Regions from separate parts of the Massilia sp. NBRC 108631 genome, predicted to be linked through region 4. Evidence: riboswitches for the same ligand, from Rfam matches in the RefSeq annotation. Region 4 holds a riboswitch; each other region holds the start of a gene.

Region 1 (7,200 bases), on a different contig from region 4:
TGGACAGGTCGAGCCGCTGCGCCAGCGCGGCCGCGTGCACCGAGTGGTCGAAAGAAGCGCTGAAGTGGCTCCAGAACGGCAGCGCCAGCGCCAGCGTGGGCAGCAGCAGGGCGATGGTCCACAGCGCCAGCAGGCGCCATTGCAGCGCGGCGCGCGCGGCGCGCAGGCAGTTTGTGATCAGTTTCATATTGTCGCGATCAGGGTCAGGAAGGCTTGCGCCAGCGCGGCCAGGTCGAAGGTCCAGCGGCGCGCGGCGGCGCCGTCGGCCTTCAGCGTGCGGCTGTCGTCGAGCTTGTTGATGTCGAGCAGATGCCGGCGCTCGGGATCGAGTTCGGCCGACACGGCCTTGGCCGGCTTCTGCCACACGAAGCGCTGCCAGCGCTCGCCGTTCTGCGGGTCCCATTTGACGGTTTCGCTGCTGCCGTCGGCGAAGCGCACCAGCAGCGTCTGCGGCACGGCGTCGCCGCGCCGGCGCACGACAACCTCGGTGCGGAAGGGGTAAGGGCCGGTGCCGGGCTTGGCCTGCGGATGGGCCTGCTCCCACTTTGCGCGCGCGTCCTCGATCTGCTGGTCGACCTGTTCCTGCGTCAGCGCCGCGCGCTTGCCGTTGACGATGCTGCTGCCCGGCTGCGGCAGCACTTCGTCGCTGCGGATCGATTGCACCCGGTCGTCCACCTTGCCGGTGCGGTAGACCTGCTGCGCGAACACGCGCTCCACCAGCGCGCGCTGCCCGCTCGCCTCGGCCAGCGTTTCGCGCAGGTCGGCGATGCTGGGGTGGCGGAAGCGCCAGCGCTTGTAGTATTCCTTGAAGGCCTGTTCGGTCGCCTCCTTGCCCAGCTGCGCTTCCAGGTCGTGGAAGAGGAGGGCGCCGCGGTTGTACACCGGGCCGATGCCCTGCAGGCGCGACCAGGCGTTCTGGCCGGCCGGGTCGGCCGGGTTTTCGCGCACGGCGCCGCCCAGTTCATAGTGGAAGCCGTCGAAGCCGGGCGAGATGCCCACGGCGCGCAGCCACCAGGGTGCCGGGTACAGCTGCTGCCCGCGCTCGCGCACCATGCGCATGTTCCAGTATTCGTTCAGGCCTTCATCGAGCAGCGGTTCCTCGAATTCGTTGGAAGCGATGATGCCGTAGAAGTAGCCGTGGCCGAACTCGTGGATGTTGACCAGGTCCAGGTCGAACTCCTCCGGCGACCTGGGCACCACTTTGGTGTAGCTGTCGGCGGTGTAGAAAGTGGGATATTCCATGCCCGCCGCCGCGCCGGCGTTGTGCGGCGGCAGCACCACGGTCAGTGTCTTGTAGGGGTAGGGACCCAGCGTTTTCGAGTAGTAGGTGAGCGCGTCCTGCGCGGCCTTCAGCGACGGTGCGGCGCTGGCCTGGAACTCCGGCGCGTACAGTACCTTGATGCTGACGGGCGGGCTGCCGGCGCCGCTCCAGCTGCCGGTCAGCGGCGGGGCGTAGCGCTTGTCGGCGGTCCAGGCGAAATCGTGCACGTCGCCTTGCACGTAGTGGTGGGTGAGCATGCCGGCCTTCTCCACCGGCGCGCCCTGCAGCTCGCCGGTGGCGCCCACCGTGTATTCCTTGGGCACGGTGAGTTTCACGTCGTAGCTGCCGAAGTCGGCGTAGAACTCGGATTCGGCGTGGTATTCGTGCACGTTCCAGCGCGGCCTGGTGGCGCCCCGTTCGCCCGGCAGCTCCAGCACGCCGATCTTGGGGAACCACTGCGCCACCAGGTGGAAGCTGCCGAAGTAGCCGCTGCGGGCCAGCAGCCGTGGCAGCTGGCTGTGGAAGTCGATGGCGAGCGTGGTGCTGGCTCCCGCTTCCACCGGCTGCGGCAGGTCCAGGCGCACCACGGTGCGGTCGCTGGCGGGGCCGTCGTCCGGCTGCACGAAGGACTGCTCCACCCTGGCCCCGCCCTGCGTCACGCTGCGCAGGTCGATATGGCCCCAGTCGCCGTCCTTGGGATCGGTGCTGAACATGCCGCCGCCCATGGCGCGGTGCTCGGTGAAGAAGGTGGTGCCGGCGTGCTCGAAGGCGTTCAGGTAGAGGTGCAGGTAGACCGTGCGCACCGGCTGCGCGCTGCGGTTGCGCCAGGTGAGCTGCTGCTTGCCGTCCACCGTGTGCCTGACCGGGTCCAGCGTGGCTTCGATCCGGTAGTCCACCACGCGGTCCGACAGCGTGGCCTCGCCGCCCGTGCGCGGGCCGCCCCAGGCGTCCGGTGCGCTGGGCACCGTCACCGCGCCGGCCTGCGCCGGGGCGAAGGGAATGCCGGTGTCGGTGTAGGGCTCGGGGATGGCGATGACCTGGACTTGCGCCAGGGCCAGCGCTGCCAGCGCGGCTGCTGCGGCTGCCGTGCATATGACGGCGGCGAGCTTGCGGTAGGGGTGTGCGTTCATGCCCGCCACTATAAACCAAGCCAGTAATAAATTACCAACGTTATCAACTTTGTGCGCAGGAGTATAATGGCGGCGTTTTGGTGCCCGCGTCCATGTCCATGGATGCAGTTAAACGGGAAACACAAGGCAGCCAGCGCTCATCGGCAGCGCGGCGGCCAAGGTGTGCTGCCCCCGCAACGGTACGCAAGCGCCGCGCCCGGATTTCCGGTTCGCGCGGCAGGCTGGATCGACAACCACTGTGCAGCAGCGTCTGCGCCGGAAGGTGATCCCGTCCCGTCTTGCCAGCCCGGATACCGGCCAATCCAGGTGGAAGCGCGACAGCTTCCGTTGAATCCAGCTTGCGGGGACGCAGGCGGATGCTCACTACGCGTAAAGACACAATGAACAACTCGAATTCCCGCCGTTCGCCGGCACCGCTGGCGCTTGCCGTCGCCCTGTGCTTCTCCGCTCCTTCCGCCGCATGGGCCCAGGCCGCGGCCGAGGCGCTGGCCCCGGTGGTGGTCACCGGCGCCCGTTTCGACAGCGACCCCTCGCTGCTGCCCATCGGCGCCACCGTCATCAGCGCGGCCGAGATCCGCCGCTCCGGCGCCAGCGACGTCAACCAGGCCATCCGCAAGGTCGGCGGGGTGCTGGGCCACCAGAGCCTGGACGGCAGCCCCGATTTTGCGCTGGACCTGCGCGGCTTCGGCACCAACAGCAGCCAGAACATGGTGGTGATGCTGGACGGCGTGCGCCTGTCCGAGAACGAGCTGAGCTCGGCCATCCTGTCCACCATCCCGGTCGACTCGGTCGAACGCATCGAGATCACGCGCGGCGGCAGCAGCGTGCTGTTCGGCGACGGCGCCACCGGCGGCGTGATCCAGATCGTCACCAAGCGTCCCGGCGAACGCACGGCGGGCAGCCGTGGCAGCGTGTTCGGCGAAGTGGGCCAGTTCGGCCTGCGCGAGGGCCGCGCGGCGCTCACGCACGGCGTGGGCAACTGGGCCTTCGACCTGTCCGGCGGCGCGCTCGACACCGACAACTACCGCGACAACAACGCCTTCAAAGCGCGCAGCCTGAATGCCGGGGCGCAGCTGGCCTCCACCGACGGCCGCGCCGGCGTGCGCCTGTCGAGCACGCGCCAGGACTCGCGCTTCGCCGGCTCGCTGAGCCAGGCCCAGTTCGGCGCCAATCCGCGCCAGGCCAGCACGCCGGATGACTTCGGCTCGCTCGACAGCGACCGCTTCACCGCCTTCATTGAAGCCAAGGTGGCCGGCTACGACCTGGCCGCCGAGCTGTCGCACCGCCGCAAGGAGCTCGAAGCGACTTATGTTTTCCCCACCTCGACCTACCAGGTCGACTACGAAAGCAAGCAGACCCAGTTCTCGCCGCGCGTGCGCAAGCTGAGCCAGTTCGGCGGCGTGCTGAACGAGGCGGTGGCGGGCGTGGACTTCATCGACTGGACCCGCGACGCGAAGGGCGCCAGCCCGTCCAGGGCGACGCAGAAGTCGAAGGCGCTGTACCTGCGCGATGAAGTCAAGTGGGACGCCTTCCGCCTGGCCGCCGGCGTGCGCCGCGAATTGTTCGACAAGGCCAACACCGATCCGTCGCCGTGGTCGGTGGCCAATTACGACGTGATCCAGGGCCTGAACGCCTGGGATGTGCAGGGCAGCTACGCGCTGTCGCCGAAGGCCACGCTGCACGCCAAGATCGGCCACAGCTACCGCGTCGCCAACGCCGATGAAAACGGCTACACCCCGCTGCCGGACAGCGTGCTGCAGCCGCAGACGTCGCACGACCTGGAACTGGGCACCGCCTACACCGACGGCGGCAGCAAGCTGTCGGCGCGCGTGTTCCGGCACGAGCTGCGCAACGAGATCTTCTACGATCCGACCGCGGGCGCGTTCGGCTCCGGCGCCAACACCAACCTGGCGCCGACCAAGCGCCAGGGCTTCGAGCTGGACGCGAGCGTCGAGCTGGCGCGCGACTGGACCCTGAGCGGCCACTACCAGCGCGTGAAAGCCACCTTCACCGAAGGCGCCGTCGCCGGCCGTGAAATGGTGCTGGTGCCGAAGAACGTGCTGAGCGCGCGCCTGTCGTGGACCCCGGCCGACGGCCAGACCGCCGACATCGGCGCGCAGTGGGTGGACAGCCAGCGTTTCGGTTCCGATTTCGACAATAGCTGCGCCGCGCGCATCCCGTCCTACACCACGCTGGACGCCCGCTATGCGCGCAAGTTCGGTGCCTGGGAAGTGGCGCTGTCGGGCCTGAACCTGACAGACAAGAACTACTACGGCATGGCGTTCCAGTGCAAGGGCGGCATCTACACCTCGGACGGCCGCCAGCTGAAGCTGTCGGCGCGCTACGAATTCTGAGGCGCGCCTGGCCCAGGCTTCATTAAATGAAGCTTAAAATCCCCGCTGGCCGGGGATTTTTGTTATCCGGCCTGATGGCGGGCCCAAAAAAATGGTAATCTCGCGGCGTTTGCCACTCTTACTCTAGAAGGACCTCTATGCGATTTCTGCGTCTGATCATTGCTGCCGCCGCCCTGTCGTTCACCGCTGCCGGCGCTTCCGCCGCCGAACCGAAGGAAGGCGTGGACTTCACGACGCTGGCTTCGCCTGTGCGCACCGACACCGGCAAGAAAGTGGAAGTGATCGAATTCTTCATGTATTCCTGTCCGCACTGCAACGCCATCGAGCCGATGATGGCCGACTGGGTGAAGAAGCAGGGCGACAAGATTGCGTTCCGCCGCGTGCACTTCCCGGCCGGCGGCCCGAACGACGCGCAGGCGCACGCCTACCTGACCCTGGAAGCGATGGGCAAGCTGGAAGAAATGCACAGCAAGATCTTCCGCGCCATCCACGTCGACCGCAACCGCCTGAACAAGGACGATGCGATGACCGATTTCCTGGTCAAGAACGGTATCGACAAGGCGAAATACCTGGAATACTTTAATTCCTTCGCCGTGCAGACTAAAATGAAGCGTGCAGCCCAGGTGGTGGCCTCGTACAAGGTCGACAGCGCGCCGACCATCGTGATCGATGGCCGCTTCGTCACGTCGCCTTCGCAGGCCGGCCGTCCGGGCATGTCGGAGATGGCGTCCCAGCAGGCGACGCTGCAAGTGATGGATTACCTGGTGGCCAAGGCCGCCAAGAAGTAAGTTGAAAGCACCATGAGCGATACCGAAAAAGAAGTGATGGCGATATACCGCGAGTCCGCGCCGGACGAGAACAAGCTGTTCTGGCGCAGCCATGTCAACCACGTAGCATGGAGCTTGCTGCTGGTCGTTATCGCCTTTTCGGTATGGCTGATGATAGCGCTGGCCAACGCCGAGAACCAGCGCAACGCCTACGCGGGCAAGAAGTGCGAAGACCGCATGTTCAAGGGCGAGACCGACATGCAGTGCATGAAAACGGTGCGCACGCGCGACCACTGGTGGGAGCACGTGGGCTACGCGCTCACGCACACCTCGCCGTAAAGGCCAACCCGCCGCGGCGGGTTTTTTTTCGTCAGCCGTGGATGCTGACGGTGCAGGTGGTGCCGGCCACCAGCGTCAGGTCCTTGGGAACCCCGTCGAGCTTGATGCGCACCGGCACGCGCTGCGCCAGGCGCACCCAGTTGAACGTCGGATTGACGTCGGCCAGCAGTTCGCGGCCGGTGCCGGCGTCGCGGTCGGTGATGCCGCGCGCGATGCTGTCGATATGCCCGCGCAGGATGGCGCCGCCGCCCATCAGGCTCAGCTCCACCGGCGCGCCGGCTTTCAGCAGCGGCAGCTTGGTTTCCTCGAAATAGCCCACCGCGTAATAGGACGCGCTGTCGATGATGGCCAGCTTGGCCGCGCCCACGGCGGCGAAGTCGCCGGCGTGCACGTTCAGGTTGGTCACATAGCCGGACACCGGCGCCCGCACCACGGTGCGTTCCAGGTTCAGCTGCGCCAGCGCGCGTGCGGCCTGCACGGCGCGCAGCTGGGCGCCGGCGCTGTCGGCGGCGAATCCGGCGCTCTCGCGGCTTTCTGCGGAGATCACGCCGTCGTCCAGCGCGGCGCGGCGCTGTGCTTCCCTGTTGCGGCGGCCGCGCTCGACCTGCTGGCCGGCCAGCGCTGCGTTGGCCTGCGCCAGCGCGGCGCTGTAGCGCGCCTGGTCGATCACGAACAGCACCTCGCCTTGCCGCACCTGCTGGTTGTCCTTCACCAGCACCTCGGTCACGGTGCCGGCCACATCGGCGCCGATGTTGACCACGTCGGCCTTGATGCGGCCGTCGCGCGTCCAGGCCGATTCCATGTAGCGGTCCCAGGCGGATTTGCCCAGCCACAGGGCGCTGCACAGCAGCAGGGCGGTAATGAGAAAGCGGAGGATCTTGGCGGTCATGGTCAATGGTGTAGTCAGGAATAGAGGCCCAGCGTCAGCGCGCTGAAGATGCAAACAAGCAGGCACAGGCGCACCAGCGCCGGGTGCCACGCGCGACGGTACAGGCCGGCGTGACCCAGCACCCAGTCAAGCGCGCCTTGCAGCAGCAGGCTGGCCAGGAACAGCGGCAGCAGGGTGGGAATCAGGATGCCGAAGACGGCGATTTCACGCGGCATGGCGGGCTCCGGGGCTGTGGCTGGCGCCAGCGCTGGGTTGCTGCAGCTGGTCCAGCAGGCAGGTGTAGATCGCGTGCAGATCGGTCAGTGCGGTGCGCAGGCGGGCGCTCCGGCCGGGCGCGGCATCCGGCAGCGCGGTGCGCACGGCTGTGCCGGCGCGCAGCACGGCGCCGACGGCGGTGGCGCAGCGTTCCTGCGACGGCGCCTTGAAGTAGGCCGCCAGTGCCGACACGCAGTCCTGCAGT
Region 2 (7,200 bases), on a different contig from region 4:
CGCGGCTTGCGCCAGTTGTGCGCGGCAAGCCTCGCGGCCCACGATCCACAGGTCCAGCGATTTCACGGGCGCGCCGCTGGCGCGTTCCAGCAGCATGGGGTCGATGAAGTCCGGCCCGCATTTGAATACGCGCACCTTGCGGCCCATCCGGGTCAGCTTGCGCGCCAGCGCGGCCGTCACGGTGGTCTTGCCCTGGCCGGACGCCACCGCCGCCACCAGCACCACCGGGGCGTTGATATGCGAGGACGTTACCATTCCGTGCCCGCCTGCGCGCCGATGCCGGCCTTGAAGGCATGCTTGACCACGTTCATCTCGGTGACGGTGTCCGCCACGTCGACCAGCTCCTGCGGCGCGCCGCGCCCGGTGATCACCACGTGCTGCATGGCCGGCCGCTCCAGCAGGTCGGCGATCACCGTGTTCACGTCCAGGTAGCGGTATTTCAGCGCAATGTTCAGTTCATCCAGCACCACCAGGCCCACGCCGGGGTCGGCCAGGAAGCGCTTGGCCTGCTCCCACGCCAGTTCGGCCTTCTCGATGTCGCGCTCGCGGTTCTGGGTTTCCCAGGTATAGCCCTCGCCCATGGAGTGGAAGCTCACTTCCTCGGGGAAGCGGCGCAGGAACAGCTCTTCGCCGGTCTGCATGGCGCCCTTGATAAACTGCACCACGCCCACTTTCATGCCGTGGCCCATGGCGCGCACCGCCATGCCGAAGCCGGAAGAGCTCTTGCCCTTGCCGTTGCCGGTGTTGACGATGATGATGCCGATCTGCTTGTCCGCCGCCGCGATCTTGGCGTCGATGATGGCCTTCTTGCGCTCCATGCGGATGCGGTGACGCTCGTTCAGTGCGTCGATGTCATTATTCTCATTCATGCGGTTTCTTCCTTCGGTATGAAGATGTGGCGCTGGCCGTGCCGGATCACGTCGATCGGATGGCCCAGGTAGTCGCTCAGGATGTCCGGTTGCATCACGTCAGCCACCGGCCCGGCCAGCCAGCGGCCGTCGCCCATCAGCAGCAGGGCATGGGTGGAGACGCTGTGCGCCAGCGTGAGGTCATGGCCGACCATCACCACGGTTTTATGTTGTTCGCGGCACAGGCGCGCCAGCAGGCGCATCACGCTTACCTGGTGCGCCAGGTCCAGCGCATTGGCCGGTTCGTCCAGCAGCAGCAGCGGCGTGTCCTGCGCCAGCATGGCGGCGATGGCCACGCGCTGGCGCTCGCCGCCCGACAGCGTGCGCACATTGCGCTGCGCCAGTTCCGCCACTTCCATCGCCGCCAGGGCCTCCATGGCCAGGCGGTGGTCGTCGGTGTTTTCCCAATAGCGGTCGCCGTGGTAGGGATGGCGCGCCGACAGCACGGTTTCGATCACGCTGTAGGCGAAAGCGTCGTTGCGCGACTGCGCCAGGAAGGCGCGCTCGCGCGCCAGCTCGGCCAGCGGCCAGTCCGGCAGGCTGCGGCCCTGGATGGACACGCCGCCTTCCTGCAGCGGAATCAGTCCTGCCAGGGTGCGCAGCAGCGTGCTCTTGCCCGCGCCGTTGCGGCCGATCACGCTCCAGCATTCGCCGTCGCGCACTTGCCAGCTCAGGTTGTCGATCAGCGTGCGCGCGCCGATGCGCAGTGTCAAATTGCCGGTAGCGATCATTTCTGCAGCCTGTGGAGTTGATACAGGAACACCGGCGTGCCGATCAGCGCGGTGACCACGCCCACCGGCAGCTGCAGCGGCGCAAACAGGGTGCGCGCCAGGGTATCGGCCAGCACCAGGTAGCCGCCGCCGGTCAGCATCGCCGCCGGGATCAGCACGCGGTGGTCCGGACCGAAGGCGAAGCGGCAGGCGTGCGGCACGATCAGCCCCACGAAGCCCACGCTGCCCGCATTGGTCACCGCGCTGGCGGTCAGCAGGGCGGACACGAAGAACAGCCCCTTGCGCAGCGCGCCCACGTTGATGCCCAGCGTGACGGCCGCCTCGGCGTGCAGCGCCATCACATTGATGGCCCGCGCGCTGCGCAGCGCGAACACGGTGGCGCCGGCCAGCACGATCCACGGTATCCAGCGCATCGGTGCGCCGGCCAGGTCGCCGATCAGCCAGAACACCATGGTGCGCAGGCGGCTTTCAGGGGCTATCGACAGCATCAGCGTGATCAGCGCCGTGCAGGCCGCCGTCAGGATCACGCCGGTGAGCAGCAGCAGGGCGGTGCCGCCTTCGGCCGCCGCGCCGCTGCGCATGTCGCGCCGCGCCAGGAAGTACAGCATCATGGACACGGCCACGGCGCCGCCGAAGGCCGCCGCATCCACCACCCAGGCCGCGCACATGAACATCATGGCCGCCAGCGCTCCCACCGCCGCGCCCGACGAAATGCCCAGCACATAGGGGTCTGCCAGCGGATTGCGCAGCAGGGCCTGCATCATCACCCCCGCCAGCGACAGCGCCGCGCCGGTGACGAAGGCGGTCAGCGCACGGCTGCCGCGCAGGTCGAGCAGGGTGGCGGCCAGGCTGTCGGCCTTGCCGTTCCACAGTTCGCCCAGCGCGCCGGGAATGTCGGACAGCGGAATGTGAACCGAGCCGGTTACGCCGGAAAACAGCAGGCTGCCGATGACGAACAGCAGCAGGCCGCCGGTGATGGCGGTTGCCCGTGCGCGCAGCTTGGAGGAATGTGGATGCATGGTGCCTTACGTACCTTAGGTTAAATGCTTTACTTGATACCGTAGCGTACAGCGGCGAAGAACTTGGCGCCCGGCGTGGCGTAGTTGCGCGCCACCTCGTAGTTCTTGTCGGTGACGTTGTTCATGCGCGCCAGTACCGACCAGTCGCGCGCGAACTGCCAGGTGGCATACAGGTTCAGCAGGCTGTAGCCGCCCAGGCGGTTGCGGTTGGCAGCGTCGTCGAAGCGGCTGCCGGAAACCTGCAGTTCGGCGCCGGCGGTCAGCGCGCCTGCGGCGTATTCTACGCTGGCGTTGCCGTGTTTTTTAGAGCGGCGCGCCAGCGATTTGCCGGTGGTCTCATCCTTCGGGTCTTGCCAGTCCGCGTTGGCGGCCACGGTGAAGGCGCCGATGCGGCGGCCGGCGTTCAGCGATACGCCTTCCAGCATGGCGTGGTTCACGTTGTACGAGCAGCTGCCTTTGCGGGTCGGGTCCGGGCATGGCGTGGTGGTCACCAGCATGTCGGTCAGCTTGTTGCGGTAGATGCTGGCGCCGAATTCGGTCACGCCGTCGTCGTACTGCAGGCTCGCTTCGCCGTTGCGGCCCTGCTCAGGCTTGTTGTTCTCGTAGCCAAAGCCCGGGTAGTACAGCTCGTTGAAGGTGGGCGCACGGAAGCTGGTGCCGAAGCTGGCGCTGGCGCGCAGCGCGCTGCTGAAGCGGTAGCCGTAGCCGGCCGAACCGGTGGTCTTGGTGCCGTATTGCGAGCTGTCGTCCGCGCGCAGGCCGAAGGTGGCCAGGTGCGCGCCGCGCTTCAGGCTGTAGGCACCGGCGTAGGAGTCGGTCTTGCGAACCTTGCCCAGTGCGGGCGTGGAGCCGGAGACCACCTTCTCTTCGCGGTGGCCGAACAGCACTTGCAGCGTGTCCTCGCCGATGCGGATGTCGTTTTGCCAGGTGACGTCGGTCTGCTTGCTGTCGATGCGGCTGTAGGAGCTGGCCACGCCGGTGTCGGAGATCGAGGTGTCTTCTGCCTTGGCCAGCTGCACGGTGCTGTACCAGTTGTCCATGACCTGGTTTTTGCTGAACACGCCCAGGTTGGCCAGCTTGGTCTGGCTGCGCGTATCGTAGCGGCTGGCGCCGCTGTCGAACTGGCCGTTGGTGCGGCTGTTCAGGAATACCAGGCCCAGGTCGTGGCCCTTGGCCAGTTCGAATCCGAACTGGCCGGAAGTGCTGGTGCGCTCGTAGCCGTCATCGTCCGCGTTGTAGTTGCTGGTGCCTGGCTTGGTGGACGAGAAGCCGTCCGACTGTTCACGGCCGGCGCTGATGGCGTAGCTGAAGCTGTTGTCGCCTGCGCTGGCACCGGAAATGCTGGCGTCGTACTTGCGGGTCTGGTCGCTGCCCACGCCGGCGGAGGCGGCCACGTTCGGCGCACCGGCGCCTTTTTTAGTGAAGATCTGCACCACGCCGCCGATGGCGTCGGCGCCGTACAGGGTGCTCATCGGGCCGTATACGATCTCGATGCGTTCGATGGCCTGCAGCGGAATGCCGGACCAGCTGGCCGTGCCGGAGGTGATCGAACCGATGCGCACGCCGTCCACCAGCACCACGGTCTGGTTGGCATTGGCGCCGCGCAGGTAGACGCTGGAGTTGGTGCCCGGGCCGCCGTTGCGGGCGATTTCGATGCCGCGCTGGCGCTGCAGCAGGTCGGTGATGGAGCCGGCGCCGGAACGGGCGATGTCTTCCGCTTGCAAGGTGACGACGTCGCTCAGCACATCGCGCTGCAGTTGCGCCGAGCGGGTGGCGGTGACGATGACGGCGTCCGATACGGTGATCTGGGCGAAGGAAGGCGCGGCCATAGCCATGGCCAGCGACGTCAGGGCCGCGTGCCGGATTACAGGAAAGCTCATAGTATTTCTTTGTATAGTATGCAACCAGCCTACTTCCCCGTGGGCTGGATTGAACAGATGCGCGCTGCGCATCCACCTGCTTTGGCCGGTATCCGGGCTCGCAAGTTGAACTGCCTTACCTTCCCATGCAGTGCACAGTGGTTTGTCGGAGGCAGCTTGTCGCCGTGGGCGACACTTGTTTACCGTTGCGGGGGCAGCACACGTTGGCCGTTTTCCTGGTAGGGGCGCGGCTTCGTGTTTCCCGTTTAACTGCGCGCATGGGCATGCGCGCGGGCACCAAAACCCCGCCATTATACGGACTTCAGGCCACGGCTTCCAGAATGACAGTCTCGCCGTAGGCGATCTTGTGCGGCAAGGCGGCGGCCCGCAGCGCGATCTCGGCCAGCGGCAGGCCGCCTTGCAGGCCCGCCTCGAGCGCCACCATCAGGCGGATCGTGCCAGCGTGGCAGATGATGGCAACTTCATGCGCGCCGCGCGCTCGCCCGTCGCAGGCGGCCCCGCTGTGCCGGGCAAGCAGCTCGGCGCGGAAGGCTGCCACGCGTTCGGCCACTTGCAGCACGCTCTCGCCGCCGCCGGGACGGTAGCAGGCCAGGTCCGCCGCCCAGGCATCCACTTCGGTGCGCGGGATATCGTCCCAGCTGCGCCGCTCCCAGGCGCCGAAGTCCATCTCCGCCAGGCGCGCATCCAGCGTGTGGGCGCCGAGCAGGCTAGTCAGGGCGGTGCAGCGCTGTAAAGGGCTGGAGTAGAGCGGCGTGCCGGGCGGGATGCTGGCGCTGGCCAGCAGCGCGGCGTGCACGCGCGCGACGTCGTGCGGCGCGGCGGCCAGGTCGGTGCTGCCGTAGCAGACGCCCGGCGCCACCAGCGGTTGCGGATGACGGACCAGGATCAGGCGCATCGGCTGCCCCTGTCCCTGCCGCGACGCGGCCGGGCTGGCGCCAGCGCCGCCGCTGCCCATGTGTTCATGCCGCCCACGCGCCGTGGCCAAGGCCGGCCAGCACGCACAGGTAAATCAGCACTTCGGCCAGTTGCTGCACCGCGCCCAAACAGTCGCCCGTGTAGCCGCCGATGCGGCGTGCGCATTTGCGACCCAGCCAGGCGGCTGCGGCCAGCGCGGCCAGCAAGGCGGCGCAAATGGACAACCACGGCAGCCATCCCGCCGCGCCGATCGCCGCTGCAGGCAACGCTGTGCAGACGCATGCGATGGCAAATTCGTCCCCACTCATCTCCTGCGCCATCGGCTTGGCCTTGCCTTCCGCGCGCGCGTATTCCATGCGCCAGATCAGCGAGGTGGCGGCGAGGCGCGACAGCGGGTGCGCCAGGAACAGCGCGGCCACCGCCGTGGCGGGCGGCAGCATGGCCAGCACCGTGCACTTCACCGCCAGCAGGCAGATGGTGCCGATCGCGCCGTACGCGCCAATGCGCGAATCCTTCATGATCTCCAGCACGCGCTCGCGCGTCATGCCGCCGCCGAAGCCGTCGCACATGTCGGCAAAGCCGTCTTCATGGAAAGCGCCGGTGGCGTAAATGCCGGCGGCCGTCGCCAGCAGCACGGCCACCGGCGCGGGGAACACGAAGGCAGCCGCCGCATACACGGCCGCAGCGAGGGCGGCTACCACCAGCCCTACCAGCGGGAAATAACGCGACGCGTGGTGCAGCCACGCGGAATCGAAACCTACCCACGCTGGAATGGGCAACCGCGTGAAAAACTGCAGTGCGATGAAGAACAGGCGCAGCTGGTGAAGGGGGGCACGGAGCGCGTGACGCATGGCGGGCGCTTACTCGGACTTTTCGCTGACCTGGGCCGACTCGAAGGTCGCCATCTGGTTCACGAAGTTCACCGCCGCTTGCAGCAGCGGCAAGGCCAGTGCGCTTCCGGTACCTTCGCCCAGGCGCAGGCCCAGGTTCAACAACGGGCGCGCGCCCAGGTTGTCCAGCATCAGCTTGTGTCCACTCTCGTCCGAGCAATGCGCGAACACGCAGTAGTCGAGGATGGCCGGCTGCAGGCGCGCGGCCACCAGTAGCGCGCTGGTGACGATGAAACCGTCGATCAGCAGCACCTTGCGCATTTCGGCCGCCTTCAGCATGGCGCCCGCCATCATGGCAATCTCGAAGCCGCCGAATGCCGCGAGCACGCCCAGTGGATCGGAGATGTCCGCATGCTTCGCAACTGCCGCCTCGATCACGTGCTGTTTGTGCAGCACGCCCTCGGCCGACAGCCCGGTGCCCGCGCCTACGCAATGCGCCACCGGGATGCCGGTCAGCTTGTGCATCAGCGCGGCGGCGGCGGTAGTGTTCCCGATACCCATCTCGCCAAAGCCCACCATATTGCCCGGCAGGTCCGCAGCCAGCGCCGCGCCATGTGCCAGCGCGGCAGCGCATTGTTCCGCCGTCATGGCTGGTTCCTGCGCGAAGTTGCGGGTGCCGTGTGCCACCTTGCGGTCGTGCAGGCCGTTGCGCGCGCCGAAGTCATGATTTACGCCCGCGTCCACCACATGCAGAGCGCAGCCCATCTGCCGCGCGAACACATTGATGGCGGCGCCCTGGCCGAGGAAGTTTTCCACCATCTGCCAGGTCACGTCCTGCGGATAGGCGGAAACGCCTTCCGCAACGACGCCGTGGTCCCCTGCGAATACCAGGATTGCCGGACCCACTATAGAGAGCG
Region 3 (7,200 bases), on a different contig from region 4:
TTTGAATCGGAGCGCGGCACCGAGCGCGCGCTGGCCGCCGTCACGGCGCTGACCTTGCAAGGCGCCGGCCAGCGCCTGGCCGCGCTGATGCCGGTCGAGAGCGAGCTGGAAGCCGAAGCGATGAACGCCTGGCGCCAGCTGGTGCAGGTGCTCACGCACGAGATCATGAATTCGCTCACCCCGGTGGCCTCGCTGTCGCGCACCGCCTGCGACCTGCTGGAGGAAGCCAGGGCCGACCTGGCGCCGGACGTGAGCGGCGACCTGGGCACGGCGCTGGACGCCATCGCGCGCCGCGCCGCCAGCCTGGTGGAATTCGTGGCCAGCTACCGCAGCCTGTCCAGCGTGCCGCAGGCGCAGCCTGAACGCGTGCACCTGGGCGAGCTGTTCGCGCGCCTGTCCATGCTGATGGCGCCGCAGTGGCTGGCGCGCGGCGGCCGCGCCGATTTTTCGGTGGAACCGGCCTCGCTGGACGTGATGATGGACCCCGGCCAGCTGGAGCAGGCACTGATCAATTTGCTGAAGAACGCCGCCGAAGCCACCGCCGCCACGCCGCAGCCGCAAGTGCAGGTCAGCGCGCGCCTGAGCCGTGGCGGGCGGTTGCGCATCGAAGTGGCCGACAACGGCCCCGGCGTGCCGCAGGAGCTGGCCGCGCAAGTGTTCACGCCGTTTTTCTCGACCAAGAAGCAGGGGCGCGGCATCGGCCTGGCCATGGTGCGCCACCTGGTGCACGCCAACGGCGGCATGGTGCGCTACGCCAAACCGGTAGGCGCCGGCGCGCGCTTCGTCATCACGTTTTAACGCGGGTCATTTCACGTAACGCGAACGTGATGAGAAGTTGAACGCAAGTTGAACGCAGTAGGGGGGCGGTGGCTAGCGCAGCATGTCAATGTGCATGATGCCGTCTTCGTCATACGGTTCGCTGGCGCGCGCGAAGCCGAAGCTGCCGTAGAATTTTTCGAGGTAGAGCTGGGCGCCGATGCGGAAGCGGTGGCCGGGATGCAGCGCTTCTGCGCGGCGGATGCCTTCTTCCAGCAACTGGCGGCCAATGCCGCTGCCGCGCGCGGACGACGCCGTCAAGACACGGCCCAAAGACATTTCAGGGAATTTCACGCCGGGAGCGATGCAGCGCAGATAGGCTGCCAGCTGGCGTTTGCCGTCAACGACGTGCCAGGCCATCAGATGATGCGCCGCCTGGTCGTATCCGTCGATATCGGGATACAGGCATTTCTGTTCCAGCACGAAGACCTCTTGCCGCTGGCGCAGCACTTCATACAGGTCGCCGCGCGGAATGTGTTCAAACTCAAGCCATTGCCACTCAATCATGGTTGCCTCTGCGGGAAAGAAGCAACCATTGTAAGGGGCTTTACTCATAGCGTGGCAGCGTGCCGGCCTTGATCGCCTGGGCCAGTTCGGCGCGCACTTCCTGGCGGGTCTTGCCCTGCGCCTGGGATGGTTCGGTGATGCTGGCGGGGTAGGTTTCGCCGCTCAGGATCAGGCCGTCGCGCAGGGCGGCGATGGTCTCGGCTTTCACTTCGGCGCGGGTGCGGGTCGAGGTGGACGATACGTCGCTGGTGTAGCCCTGGTAGCCTTCGCCGCTGTTGACGGGTTCGGCTGCATAAGCGCTCGAGGTCAGGGCGATGATGACGGCGGCGGCGGACAGGATAGATGCTTTCATGATAATGCTCCTAATTAATTGTGTTCGATTAAATCGCTAACTACTTATTGGCTGCGCTGCCTATGCGGGCTTACTCGTAACGTGGCAGGGTGCCGGTCTGGATGGCAAGGGCCAGTTCAGCGCGCACTTCCTGGCGGGTTTTGCCCGGTACCTTGGCTGGGGCGGTCAGTGTGCCCGGATAGGCCTCACCGCTGAGGATCAGGCCGTCGCGCAGGGCGGCAATGGTTTCCGCTTTCACTTCGGCGCGGGTGCGGGTCGAGACCGACGACACAGCGCTGGTGTAGCCCTGATAGCCTTCGCCGCTGTTGACGGGTTCGGCGGCATAGGCGCCGGCGCTCAGGGTCAGGATGGCGGCAGCGGCGGACAGGATGGATGCTTTCATGGTATTTCTCCTAAGTTTAAATTGGTATCTATTTAATTGTGCGCTACTTATTTCAGCGCCTTCCAGGCCGCTGCCACCGCCTTGGCGGTAGCAGCAAGGCTTGCTTTATACGATGGTCAGCGTGACGTCGATGTTGCCGCGGGTGGCGTTCGAGTACGGGCAGACGATGTGGGCTGCGGCGACCAGCTTTTCAGCGGTTTCGCGGTCCAGGCCTGGCAGCGAGATTTTCAGTTCCGCTTCGATGCCGAAGCCGGTTTCGATGGCGCCGATTCCCACGGTGCCTTCCACCGACACGTCCGCCGGCACGGCGATCTTGTCGCGGCCGCCGACGAATTTCATGGCGCCCAGGAAGCACGCCGAGTAGCCGGCAGCGAACAGTTGTTCAGGGTTGGTGCCGACTGCGCCTGCGCCGCCCAGTTCTTTCGGGGTGGTCAGCTTGACGTCCAGCACGCCGTCGGAGGAGACCGCACGGCCTTCACGGCCACCGGTTGCTTTGGAAGTTGCGCGGTACAGGACTTGTTTGATCGACATGATGTTTCCTTTGCTGTGGGTTAAGTTAGATTGCTATCTATTAAATCGTGCCCTACTTTTTGCTGCGTCGCGCTGTGTTTGCAGCGCCGATGTGCTTACTTTATATTGTGCGCTATGTAATAGCAAGCGATATTTTAAATATTTTTGAAAAATCTTTAGGGCAGCTTGCGGCGTCCCAGCAGTTTGAGGGTGAGGTTGCGGCCGCAGCGCAGCACGGGATAGAGCAGGCGCGACAGCGTGCGCGAGCGGAACACCGCGCTGTTGACGCGGTTGAACACGCCGGAGGACGTGCTCAACAACGCAAGCAGGTGCACGCAGTCCGCGCCGTAGTAGACGCCGCCGCCGTACAGGGCCACCATGCCCTCGTTCAGGTCGTAGCCGCCGCGCCGCAGCCGGGCGGCGAGCGCGGCGTCGCTGCGGGCGTCGACCAGTCGCACCGGGCCGGCTGCCTCGCGCAGCGCCAGCACCTGCACGTAGTTGGAGCAGAACGGGCACTCGCCGTCGTAGACGATCACCAGGCCGCCGGGGAACTCAGCCTGCAAGGTCGATTCGGTATTCATTGCGGTAGACCTTTCTTTTCACTGCGCCGGTGTCCGGGTCCAGGCACACCGAGTCGATCACCATGCGGTAGGCGCGCACGCGGCGCATGTCCACCCCGGCAAACGCCTTCTCCACCGATGGCGCGCTCCAGAAGTGGTGCGGGTAGGCCGTGTTCGACCAGCGCCCGCCGGCCCCCGCCTTGTTCAATACCTGCCGATGGTAAGCCCGGATGAAGGCGGACACGCTTGCACCGTCCCATACAACGCCGGTGGCCGGGGCCGCGCTGGCGAAAGCGCAGCGGTAGGACTGGCGCCGGATGGCGGACGAGAACGTGCCGCCGTTGGTCGCGGTGGGCAGGTATTTCCCGGGTGGCAGGCCAAAGCTCATGTGGGAGATCGGGTAGGAGTAAAAGCCGAACGCGGTGGACGGCATGCGCTCGGTTTTGCCGTCCGCCAGTTCCACGTCGAAATGGACTGCGTTGACCGCCAGGCTGTCATACCAGCCCAGCTTGGCGACGTTGGCGAACAGCGGCGACAGCAGAATGGCGAGCGCGCCCGCCGCGCCGGTCCGCCAGTTGAAGGCGTCGCGGGGCAGTTGCGATACCGCCGCGATGATGGACAGGTTCACCATGAACCAGGTCCAGAAATTGGCGCCCACCAGCACAAAGATCCCGATGTGCATCAGGTCGAACAAGGCAAACAGCACCAGCAGCAAGCGCCGGTTGGCGAACACCAGTATTGCCGCCAGCTGGATCAGGAACACGCCTATTGCGAACGGCCGTCCCGCCACCTGCAGCAGCGCCGACACCGCGCCGGTCAGCGCGCTCCAGTCGCCCCACAGCAGCTGCTTGTTGTGCAGCGCGACGTGGTAGATGTTGCGGTTCTCGTTATTGAGCGCCCAGTCCAGCACGCCGCCGTCCAGGCCGCCCTTGGCCAGCGATGAATGGAAATAGTTTGCCGCCTGCATGGCGATGGCGATGAACAGTATGGTCCAGTAAGGCGCGCTGCCGCCGATGCGGGGCCAGGTCGCCGGCCAGCGCCGCTTCGCCAGTTCCAGCGTGAGCACCGACAACGACAGGTAGACCGGCAGCTGTATCATCGGATTGACGTCGAGCAGGGTGTGGAAGGAGAAGCCGGTGATGTAGCCGGCGGCGTGCTTGATCCAGTAAATGTAGAAGCCGCAGTACAGCAGCCAGGCCGGGCGCCGCATGGACAGCAGCGCCGCCATTGCGGCCATCAGCCATGCCAGGTTGAGAATGGACTGGCTCCAGCCCTTGAAATCGTGCGCGACGGCGGGCAGCGAAGGGTAGAGCAGCAGGCTGTACACGCCGCACGCCATGCCCACGCCGCGCATCAGCGTGGCGAGCGGGCGCGGCACGGAAGCGTAGCTGACGCCGGAGGCGGCGAGGCAGGCGGCCGCCACGGCCATCAGCGCCGGCAGCGTGGTGGACGGGTACCAGCGCAGCACGTCCTCCAGCAGCCAATAGGCCTGGAACACGGCTGCCGAGAGCACGGCAACGCTGGCGATGACGAATGCGTCGGCCGCCGGCGCTAGCGGCATGCCGGACGGTTTTGCCGCACCATAAGCTGACGGTTCCATGGGCTTCCTTTGTCCGTGACATTCAACACTAACCGCCGGCCGCGCCGCCCGTCCACCGCAACGAACAGGTTTCATGACCAAGCTCAATACGGTAGAATCGCGGCATTAACGTGATTGGTGCCCTCCCGCTTGCCGGCTGGAGGGTGAAACGGGAAGCCGGTGACGCGCGGGATTTTCATCTCGCGCCAGTCCGGCGCAGCCCCCGCTGCTGTAAGCCTGACGACTTCGATCGAACGCCACTGTGCACCGCACGGGAAGGCAGGGTTGAGGAAGGATGAAGGCCAGCCAGAAGACCGGCCAGTCACGAAGATTGCGCAAGGCCCGGGGTGTGGCTTTGCCTGTTTTCCTGCGCGCCCGGCGCGCAGCTACTGGTTAAAGTTCAAATTGAGCACCTCCATACTCCTGCGGCTGGCCGCAGCGCTGTTGTGCGCCTGCGCCTGTGCGCACGCGCCGGCCGCCACCCTGTTCGCCATCGTCACCGAGCGCGCCGCGCCGGCCGCCATCGAGGCTGCGCACCGCCACCTGGCCAGCCATCCGCAGGACCGCATCGTGCTGCGCACGCCCGCCCAGTGGATGGCCGCCAGCGAGCGCGAAGCCGGCCTCTTGCTCAGGCAGGCCGACACGGTGCTGGCGGTGTCCCTGTTCGGCGATCCGGCGCGCCGCCTGAAAGAGGTGTTGCCGCGCCACGCCAGGCCGCAAACGCCGGTGCTGGCCTTCAATGGCGAAGCCAGTCTCAGCCTGATGAGCCGTGATCCGCACGCCAGGCTGCACGACTTCTCGCCGGACACGCTGCGCGAACTGTCGTCCGAGGCGCCGCCCGCAGCGGCCCTGAAGGCGGCCCAGGCCAACCCCGCCGCCAGCCGCTGGCTGGCCGCGCGCCGCGTGTGGCAGGCCGGCGGCGCCGACAATACGGCGGCGCTGTTCGCGCATTTGCTCAATCCGTCCGTGGCGCTGGCCGGCCCGCAGCCGGAACCGACGCTGCGCCTGCGCGTGGGCCAGCGCGAACTGACCGACGCGGCCGCGTGGGGCAAGGCCGCGCAACTGGGTCTGAAGCCGCGGCCCACCGTGGTGGTACTGGATCTGTCCAATATGGATAGCGCGGTTCCCGCCGCCGTGTGCCAGCGCATCGAACAGCGCGGCCAGCCCTGCGTGCAGGTGCTCACGCGCTGGGGCGGGGCTTCGCGCGAGGCGCTGGAGCGCCTGCCCGAGCTGATCGCGCCGGCGCAGCCGGCGGCGCTGGTGGTGCTGCAGGACTTCGTGGTGGGCGCGGCCGAGGGGCGCGAAGCGGTCACCGAAGCGTTCAAGCGGCTCAATGTCCCGGTGTTCAAGGCCATCCGCCTGTCCGACCGCACCGCCGTGCAGTGGCGCCTGTCGCCGGACGGCCTGCCGCCGGACTCGGTGCAATACCGCGTGGCGCTGCCCGAACTGCAGGGTATCGGCCAGCCCATCGTGGTGGCCGCGCTGGGCCAGGCGCAGCTGGACCGCCGCACCGGCATCGAGAACCGTCCGCCGGTGCTGCTGCCCGAGGAGGCCGACCGGTTGTCCGCGCGCGTGAGCCGCTGGCTGGCGCTGCGCGGCAAGGCCAATGGCGATAAGCGCGTGGCGCTGATCTATTACAACCATCCGCCGGGCCGCCAGAACATCGGCGCCGACAACCTGGACGTGCCGGCCTCGCTGTTCGACATGCTGCATGCGATGAAGAACGCCGGCTACATGGTGGGCACGCTGCCCGGCTCGCCGCAAGCGCTGCTGGACATGATCATGGCGCACGGCGTGAACCTGCCGGAGGACCGCGCCGCGCTGCGGGAGCTGAGCGGCACGGTAAACAGCGTCAGCGCTGCGGACTATGCGCGCTGGTTCGGCACCCTGCCGCCGCGCGTGCAGGGCGAGATGACCAGCGGCCTGCTGGGCCGCCTGCACGCCGACGTGCTGGAAGCGGAAGCCGCCGGCGAACGCGCGCTGGGCCGCAAGCAGGCCGAAGTCATCATCAAGGAATTGCAGCACCTGGTGGAAGGCGCCGACCACCCGCAGCGCGACGCGGCGATCCGCGACCTGGCGGCGCTGGCCGAGGGCTATCACGCCTGCCTGGACGTGGGTGCTACCAGCCCGCGCGGTGCAAAGGCGCGGGCCAGGGGCGCGAGCACCGGCTGCGCGGCCTTGGCGCCACTTAGCAAGCGGCTGTCCGGCTACGGCATCGAAGGCTTGAAAGGCTGGGGCGCTGCGCCCGGCAAGATCATGGTCGACAGCGGCAAACTGCTGGTGCCCGGCCTGGTGTTCGGTAATGTGTTCATCGGTCCGCAGCCGCCGCGCGGCTGGGAAGTGGATGAGGAGCTGCTGCACGCGAACACCAGCATCACGCCGCCGCACCAGTACCTGGGCTACTACCACTGGCTGCGCGACCGCTTCAAAGCCGACGCGCTGGTGCACGTGGGTCGCCATTCCACCTATGAGTTCTTGCCCGGCAAAGCGGTCG
Region 4 (7,200 bases):
TCAGCATACGAAACCCTTAACGGAAGCCAGCGAACCAGCCAGCCTATCCTAGCGCGAACCAGGCCAGGCTGAAAGGTCAGTCCAGCAATGCTGACAAGCTGGCAAGGCCGACGCTACACTGTCGGCTACACCATTTGCCGAACCGTTTATGCACCTACGCTGGAAGACCCTCGCCATCCTCGCCTGCACGCAGATCATGTCATGGGGCGCGCTGTACTACGCCATCGCCATCCTGGCGCCCGAGATCCGGCGCGAGACGGGCTGGAGCAGCGCATCGGTGGTGGGCGCGTTCTCATGGAGCCTGCTGGTGTCCGGCCTGGCCGCCGCGCCCATCGGCGCGCTGTTGGACCGGCACGGCGGGCGCAGCGTGATGGGTGCCGGCTCCGTGCTGGGCGCGCTGGGCTTCGCCATCTTGAGCCGTATGCACAGCCTGCCCGCCTACTACCTGGCCTGGACCATCCTCGGCCTGGCCATGGCCATGACCATGTATGAAGCGGCCTTCGCCGCCATCAACCGCCAGTTCGGCATGGACAGCCGCAAAGCCATCTCCACGCTTACGCTGTTTGGCGGCTTCGCCAGCACCGTCTCCTGGCCCCTGACCCAGTATCTCGACGCCCGCGCCGGCTGGCGCGACACCTGCCTGGTATACGCCGCCGCGCAGCTGCTCCTGAGCTTCCCGCTGCACCTGCTGCTCCCAGGCAGCAAGCACCTGCCGCCGCACCCCACCGCCGCACCGGAACCGGCAGCGGCCGCCGCGCCGCCCACCGTGGAAGCGACGCCGCGCGAGCACACGCTGCCGGAAGCCATCCGGCACCCGGCCTTCTGGAAGCTCGCCTTCGCCTTCTCCGCCAACAGCTTCATCTTCTCCGCGCTATCCGTGCACCTGATCCCGCTGTTGCAGCAGTACGGCCACACCGCCGCGCTGGCGGTCTGGCTGGCCGCACTGGTCGGCCCCATGCAGGTGGCCGGCCGCATCGGTGAAATGACCGTAGGCCGCAACGCCCTGCCCCGCACGGTCGGCAAGGTCACTTTCGGCGCCCTGCCAGCCGCCCTGCTGGCGCTGCTGCTGTTCGGCTCCCACGCCTGGGCCGCCGCCCTGTTCTGCATGATGTACGGCATGAGCAACGGCATCCTCACTATCGTGCGCGGCACCATCCCGCAGACCATGTTCGGCCGCCGCCACTACGGCGCCATCTCCGGCGCCCTGGCCGGCCCCGCGCTGATCTCGCGCGCCGCCGGCCCGCTGGCCGTGGCCGGCCTGGTGCACTACGGCGTACCCACCATCCTGCTGCTGGTGCTGCTGGCCGTGGCGCTGGCGTCGCTCGCCTTCTACCTGCTCGCCATCCGCGTCCAAGTTTCCGAGGAGTAGCGTGCGCCGCCGCAGCGCCCGGCTCACTACCATGGCCACATTGCAAACCTTGCGGAAGGCCAGCCATGTCTTCGACAGTGGGCGATTTCCTCTTGCAGCGCCTGGGCGAATGGGGCGTGCGGCGCGTGTACGGCTATCCCGGCGACGGCATCAACGGCATCGTCGGTGCCTTCGGGCGGCAGGAACAGATCGAATTCATCCAGCCCCGCCATGAGGAAATGGCCGCCTTCATGGCCACCGCCCACGCCAAGTTCACCGGCGAGACCGGTGTCTGCCTGGCCACCTCCGGCCCCGGTGCCATCCACCTGCTCAACGGCCTGTACGACGCCAAGATGGACCACCAGCCCGTGGTTGCCATCATCGGACAGCAGGCGCGCATGGCCATGGGCGGCGACTACCAGCAGGAAGTGGACCTGCTTTCCCTGTTCAAGGACGTGGCGCACGAATACGTGCACGTGGCGAACGACCCGGCGCAAGTGCGCCACCTGGTCGACCGCGCCATGCGCATCGCCAAGGAGCAGCGCACCGTCACCTGCATTATCTTCCCCAACGACGTGCAAGACCTGCCCGCCGTGCCCAAGCCGCCGCGCGAACACGGCTCGCTACACACCGGCATCGGCGCGCTCAGCGCCAGCATGCAGCCGTCCGTCGACGCCCTGCAGCACGCTGCCGGCATCCTCAACGCCGGCGGCAAAGTCGCCATCCTGGCCGGCGCCGGCGCGCTGCACGCCACCGACGAGCTGATCGCCGTGGCCGACCTGCTGGGCGCGGGCATCGCCAAAGCCCTGCTGGGCAAAGCCGCCGTGCCGGACGACCTGCCATATGTGACGGGCGCCATCGGCCTGCTCGGCACCAAACCCAGCCACGACATGATGAACGGCTGCGACACGCTGCTGATGGTGGGCTCGTCCTTCCCCTATGCCGAGTACCTGCCGAAAGAAGGCCAGGCGCGCGGCGTGCAGATCGACATCGACGCCCGCCGCACCAGCCTGCGCTATCCGATGGAACTGAACCTGGTGGGCGACGCCAAGGCCACCCTGGCGGCGCTGATCCCGCTGCTGCACCGGAAGACAGACCGCAGCTGGCAGCAGCTGATCCAGGAAAACGTGCAGCGCTGGTGGCGCGTGCTGGAGGCGCGCGCCATGAACGAGGCCGATCCGCTCAACCCGCAGCGCGTATTCTGGGAACTGTCGTCGCGCCTGCCGGATAGCGCCATCCTCACCATCGACTCCGGCTCGTCGGCCAACTGGTACGCGCGCGACGTGCGGCTGCGGCGCGGCATGATGGCCAGCCTGTCCGGCGGCCTCGCCACCATGGGCCCGGCCGTGCCCTACGCCATCGCCGCCAAATTCGCCTGGCCCGAGCGGCCCGTGATCGCGCTCGCCGGCGACGGCGCCATGCAGATGAACGGCATCAATGGCCTGATCACCGTGGCGCGCCTGTGGCGGCAATGGGCCGACCCGCGCCTGGTGGTGATGGTGCTGAACAACGGCGACCTTAACCTGGTGAGCTGGGAGCAGCGCGGCACTGGCGGCGACCCGCGCTACGCGCCGTCGCAAGGCCTGCCGGATTTTCCGTACGCGGCGTACGGCGAGCTGCTCGGGCTAAAAGGCATCCGCGTCTCGCACCCGGACGACGTGGGCCCAGCCTGGGACGAAACGCTGCGCTGCGACCGGCCCTGCGTGCTGGAGATGGTGACCGACCCGAACGTGCCGCCGCTGCCGCCGGACGTGTCGCTCAAGCAGGCCCGCGCCTACTTTTCTGCGCTGCTCAAGGGCGACCCGGATTCGATTGCCATTATCAAGGCGACGATCAAGGAGACCTGGGATTCGTGGTTCCCGCCAAAGCCATAGCGCTTCTCTGACTATTGAGGGAAGCGACGCTTTAAATGGAACGCTATTCTTCGGTACCCGGTGCAAGGCAGCCCAGCCGCACCTCATTCATTCCAGAGAGCGAACCAAGATGTCAGTAGAAAAGCGATGTGAGAACTTAGGCGTGGCATGGGAAAAGGCCTTTGGCTACGTGCAAGCCGTCAAGGTCAAGGACACGGTCTATATTTCGGGCCAACTGAGCCATGATGGCGAGGGCGCGCTAGTGGCGCCGGCCGCTCTCGATGCACATGGCAAGCCTGTCGATTTTTCCAACATGGAAGCGCAACTGCACCAGACTTACCTCAATGGCATAGCGCTGCTGGCCCGCTACGGCGCCACCCTGGACGACGTTGTCGAAGAAACTTTGTACGTGCTCGATGTTGATGCCGCCTTTACTGCCGGCGCAAAAGTCAGAAAGGCGATGTATGGTTGCGACCAGCCCCAGTGCGCAAGCAATATCATCGGTGTATCAAGGCTCGCATTTCCTTCACAATTGGTGGAAGTCACCTTCCGTGCGGTTCTTCCCGATCGCGGCTGACGCGGTTGTGGCCTGCAAATGCACTGCTGCGGCACCTGCAGCACGCCAGCTAAACCGTGCGCCAGACTCCGGCCCGGGAAGCCTTGCGGCCGCATGTCCTCGAAGGGGTATGGCAGGCCGGGGAAGCGGCCGTCGGGCAGCGCCGCGCACCACCACCTGGCTGCCCAGCGCCTTCACCATGCGCATCGTGGTTGCCCGGTTCAGCGAGGGACGCGACTGCCGCAGCGCGGATAAAACATCCACAGGGCCGGATTCGATGAAACGATTCATGAAACGACACTCCCACGAATATTCAGTCAATTCAATGACTTGCACGCGATGCACGCGTTTTCGTGAGGCGATACTTTGCAAGGTCATGCGTAAAAAACAAATTACGTTTACGTAAACGTCATGTGTTGTGCTAATCTTTATTTAACAGGTGCGCCGGGCAAGTTCTTGTCCTGCGTTAAACGGGAAAGTGGTCGGCGCGTACCCATCATCGCGTGCCCCAAGCCCCTGCTGCCTCCGCAACGGTAGGCAAGTGCGGCTGCTTCATTCACGCCACTGGTCCACCAGACTGGGAAGGCGAAGCAGCAAGACTTGCAAGCCCGGATACCGGCCTGTTGATCTTCAGCGCCGCCCGCTCCATGGCGGCGCAGGGTCTGGCCACGTGCGGAAGGCGCGTGGCGGGTGCCGCGCGGCGGGAGACGCCGTTCGGCTTACTTTTGCAGACTGGCGGCACAACGCGCGCTTGAGACGTGCCCGCGCCGCCCAACAAGGAACGCACACCATGGCTACTGCTATTCCCACCGTCAAACTCCTCATCAACGGCGCTTTCATCGACTCGCGCACCGAGCACTGGAGCGATGTGGTCAACCCCGCCACCCAGGAAGTGATCGCCCGCGTGCCGCACGCCACGCCCGGCGAAATGGCGCAAGCCGTCGCCGCCGCGAAGACGGCCTTCCAGACCTGGCGCAAAACGCCCATCGGCGCCCGCGCCCGCATCTTCCTCAAGTACCAGGCCCTGATCCGCGAGCACATGGCCGAACTGGCCGCCCTGCTCACCGCCGAGCAGGGCAAGACCCTGGCCGACGCCGAGGGCGACGTGTTTCGCGGCCTGGAAGTGGTGGAGCACGCGGCCAACATCGGCCAGCTGCAGATGGGCGAGCTGGCCAGCAACGTGGCCGGCGGCGTGGACACCTATACCGTGCACCAGCCGCTGGGCGTGTGCGCCGGCATCACGCCGTTCAACTTCCCGGCCATGATTCCGCTGTGGATGTTCCCGATGGCTATCGCCTGCGGCAATACCTTCATCCTCAAGCCCTCCGAGCAGGACCCGATGGTGACCATGCGCCTGGCCGAGCTGGCGCTGCAGGCGGGAATTCCGGCGGGCGTGCTGAACGTGGTGCACGGCGGCGCGGACGTGGTCAACGCCATCTGCGACCATCCCGATATCAAGGCCGTGTCCTTCGTCGGCTCCACTACGGTCGGCACGCATGTGTACCAGCGCGCCACGCTGGCCGGCAAGCGCGCGCAGTGCATGATGGGCGCGAAGAACCACGCCATCGTGCTGCCGGACGCGCACCGCGAGCAGACCCTGAACAATCTCGCTGGAGCGGCGTTCGGCGCGGCAGGCCAGCGCTGCATGGCGCTGTCGGTGGTGATCCTGGTCGGCCAAGCGCAGCAGTGGTTGCCGGACCTGGTGAAGAAGGCGCAGACGCTGTCCATCAACGCCGGCGCTGAGCCTGGCACCGACATCGGTCCGCTGATCTCGCGCAAGGCCAAGGCCCGCGTGCATCAGCTGATCGGCCAGGGCGTCGAGGAAGGCGCGAAGCTGGAGCTGGACGGACGAGCGCCGACCGTGCCCGGCTACGAAAGCGGCAACTTCGTCGGCCCCACCGTGTTCTCCGGCGTGACGCAGGACATGGCGGTCTACAAGGAGGAGATCTTCGGCCCGGTGCTGTGCGTGATGCACGCGGCCACGCTGAAGGAAGCCATCGCCATCATCAACGCCAACCCGAACGGCAACGGCACGGCACTGTTCACGCAGTCCGGCGCGGCGGCCCGCACCTTCGAGGAGGACGTGGATGCGGGCCAGGTCGGCATCAACGTGCCAATCCCGGTACCGGTGCCGCTGTTCTCCTTCACCGGCTCGCGCGGCTCCAAGCTGGGCGACCTTGGCCCCTACGGCAAGCAGGTAGTGGCCTTCTACACCCAGACCAAAACCATCACCGCACGCTGGTTCGACGACGCGGCGGTGACAGCAGGCGTGAACACGACCATCTCGCTCAAGTAAGGAGCCCGTCATGGACTTCGAACTGAACGAGGACCAGCGCGCCTACCAGGACGCCGCGCGCCAGTTCGCCGCGCGCGAAATGGCGGCGCAGGCTGCACGCTGGGACGCGGAAAGCATCTTTCCGCGCCAGACCATCGCGCATGCCGGCGAGCTCGGATTCTGCGGCCTGTATGTGCCGCAGGCCATGGGCGGGCTGGGCCTGTCGCGGCTGGACGCCACCGTGGTGTTCGAGGAGCTGGCGCGCGCCTGCCCTTCCACCACGGCTTATCTCACCATCCACAACATGGCCAGCGCCATGATCGCGCAGTGGGCCCAGCCCGAGGTACGCGAGGAATGGATAGCCGACCTGGCGGCGGGCCGCAAGCTGGCCTCCTATTGCCTGACCGAGCCCGGCGCAGGTTCGGACGCCGCTTCGCTGACCACCGCCGCCGCGCTGGAGGACGGCATGTACGTCATCACAGGCGGCAAGGCCTTCATTTCAGGTGCCGGCGCGACGGACGCGCTGGTGGTGATGGCGCGTACCGGCGGGGCCGGCGCGGGCGGCATATCGGCCTTTTTGGTGCCCGCCAACACGCCCGGCATCAGCTACGGCCGGGAGGAAGAGAAGATGGGCTGGAACAGCCAGCCCACGCGCGCCATCAGCTTTGACGACGTGCCCGTGCCCGCCTCGCACCTGCTGGGCCGCGAAGGCGACGGCTTCAAGCTGGCCATGCGCGGGCTGGACGGAGGCCGCATCAACATTGCCACCTGCTCCATCGGCGCGGCGCAGGCTGCACTGAACAGCGCACAGCGCCATATGGGCGAGCGGGTGCAGTTCAAGCGCGTGCTGGGCGACTTCCAGGCCTTGCAGTTCAAGCTGGCCGATATGCAGACCGGCCTGGTGGCGGCGCGCCAGATGGTGCGGCTGGCCGCCACCAAGCTCGATGCGGGCGCGGCCAACGCGGGCATCTACTGCGCCATGGCCAAGCGGCTGGCGACGGATACCGGCTTCACAGTCTGCAACGAAGCGCTGCAGATCCACGGCGGCTACGGCTACCTGCGCGACTATCCGCTGGAGCGCTTCCTGCGCGACGTGCGGGTGCACCAGATTTTGGAAGGCACCAACGAGATCATGCGCGTGATCGTGGCGCGCCATTTATTGCAGCAT

Evidence for each region. Region 4 has a riboswitch for cobalamin ahead of AC6H42_RS06835 (CoA-acylating methylmalonate-semialdehyde dehydrogenase). Riboswitches for the same ligand answer to the same signal wherever they lie in the genome.
Region 1: another riboswitch for cobalamin. It lies ahead of AC6H42_RS21025 (TonB-dependent receptor); the one in region 4 lies ahead of AC6H42_RS06835 (CoA-acylating methylmalonate-semialdehyde dehydrogenase).
Region 2: another riboswitch for cobalamin. It lies ahead of AC6H42_RS32045 (TonB-dependent receptor domain-containing protein); the one in region 4 lies ahead of AC6H42_RS06835 (CoA-acylating methylmalonate-semialdehyde dehydrogenase).
Region 3: another riboswitch for cobalamin. It lies ahead of AC6H42_RS09805 (cobaltochelatase subunit CobN); the one in region 4 lies ahead of AC6H42_RS06835 (CoA-acylating methylmalonate-semialdehyde dehydrogenase).

The regions. Positions count from the first base shown of each region.
Region 1 is NZ_BAAKJE010000190.1:32,588-39,787, reverse strand. Features, by position in the region: gene AC6H42_RS21035 (hypothetical protein) at 1-187, opposite strand, end outside; gene AC6H42_RS21030 (M1 family metallopeptidase) at 184-2,391, opposite strand; cobalamin riboswitch at 2,453-2,707, shown strand; gene AC6H42_RS21025 (TonB-dependent receptor) at 2,772-4,745, shown strand; gene AC6H42_RS21020 (thiol:disulfide interchange protein DsbA/DsbL) at 4,883-5,533, shown strand; gene AC6H42_RS21015 (hypothetical protein) at 5,546-5,851, shown strand; gene AC6H42_RS21010 (efflux RND transporter periplasmic adaptor subunit) at 5,883-6,740, opposite strand; gene AC6H42_RS21005 (DUF1656 domain-containing protein) at 6,755-6,955, opposite strand; gene AC6H42_RS21000 (FUSC family protein) at 6,945-7,200, opposite strand, start outside.
Region 2 is NZ_BAAKJE010000301.1:421-7,620, reverse strand. Features, by position in the region: gene AC6H42_RS32065 (cobyrinic acid a,c-diamide synthase CobB) at 1-255, opposite strand, end outside; gene cobO (cob(I)yrinic acid a,c-diamide adenosyltransferase) at 249-869, opposite strand; gene AC6H42_RS32055 (ABC transporter ATP-binding protein) at 866-1,639, opposite strand; gene AC6H42_RS32050 (FecCD family ABC transporter permease) at 1,636-2,658, opposite strand; gene AC6H42_RS32045 (TonB-dependent receptor domain-containing protein) at 2,688-4,538, opposite strand; cobalamin riboswitch at 4,605-4,834, opposite strand; gene AC6H42_RS32040 (histidine phosphatase family protein) at 4,840-5,493, opposite strand; gene AC6H42_RS32035 (adenosylcobinamide-GDP ribazoletransferase) at 5,498-6,304, opposite strand; gene cobT (nicotinate-nucleotide--dimethylbenzimidazole phosphoribosyltransferase) at 6,314-7,200, opposite strand, start outside.
Region 3 is NZ_BAAKJE010000075.1:62,253-69,452, forward strand. Features, by position in the region: gene AC6H42_RS09770 (sensor histidine kinase) at 1-798, shown strand, start outside; gene AC6H42_RS09775 (GNAT family N-acetyltransferase) at 871-1,323, opposite strand; gene AC6H42_RS09780 (DUF4148 domain-containing protein) at 1,364-1,675, opposite strand; gene AC6H42_RS09785 (DUF4148 domain-containing protein) at 1,746-2,057, opposite strand; gene AC6H42_RS09790 (organic hydroperoxide resistance protein) at 2,163-2,588, opposite strand; gene AC6H42_RS09795 (thiol-disulfide oxidoreductase DCC family protein) at 2,744-3,148, opposite strand; gene AC6H42_RS09800 (hypothetical protein) at 3,120-4,727, opposite strand; cobalamin riboswitch at 4,826-5,043, shown strand; gene AC6H42_RS09805 (cobaltochelatase subunit CobN) at 5,112-7,200, shown strand, end outside.
Region 4 is NZ_BAAKJE010000061.1:31,918-39,117, forward strand. Features, by position in the region: gene AC6H42_RS06810 (cyclic di-GMP phosphodiesterase) at 1-7, opposite strand, end outside; gene AC6H42_RS06815 (MFS transporter) at 149-1,369, shown strand; gene AC6H42_RS06820 (thiamine pyrophosphate-requiring protein) at 1,435-3,222, shown strand; gene AC6H42_RS06825 (RidA family protein) at 3,332-3,778, shown strand; partial or broken gene AC6H42_RS06830 (hypothetical protein) at 3,814-3,921, opposite strand; cobalamin riboswitch at 4,178-4,395, shown strand; gene AC6H42_RS06835 (CoA-acylating methylmalonate-semialdehyde dehydrogenase) at 4,548-6,053, shown strand; gene AC6H42_RS06840 (acyl-CoA dehydrogenase family protein) at 6,064-7,200, shown strand, end outside.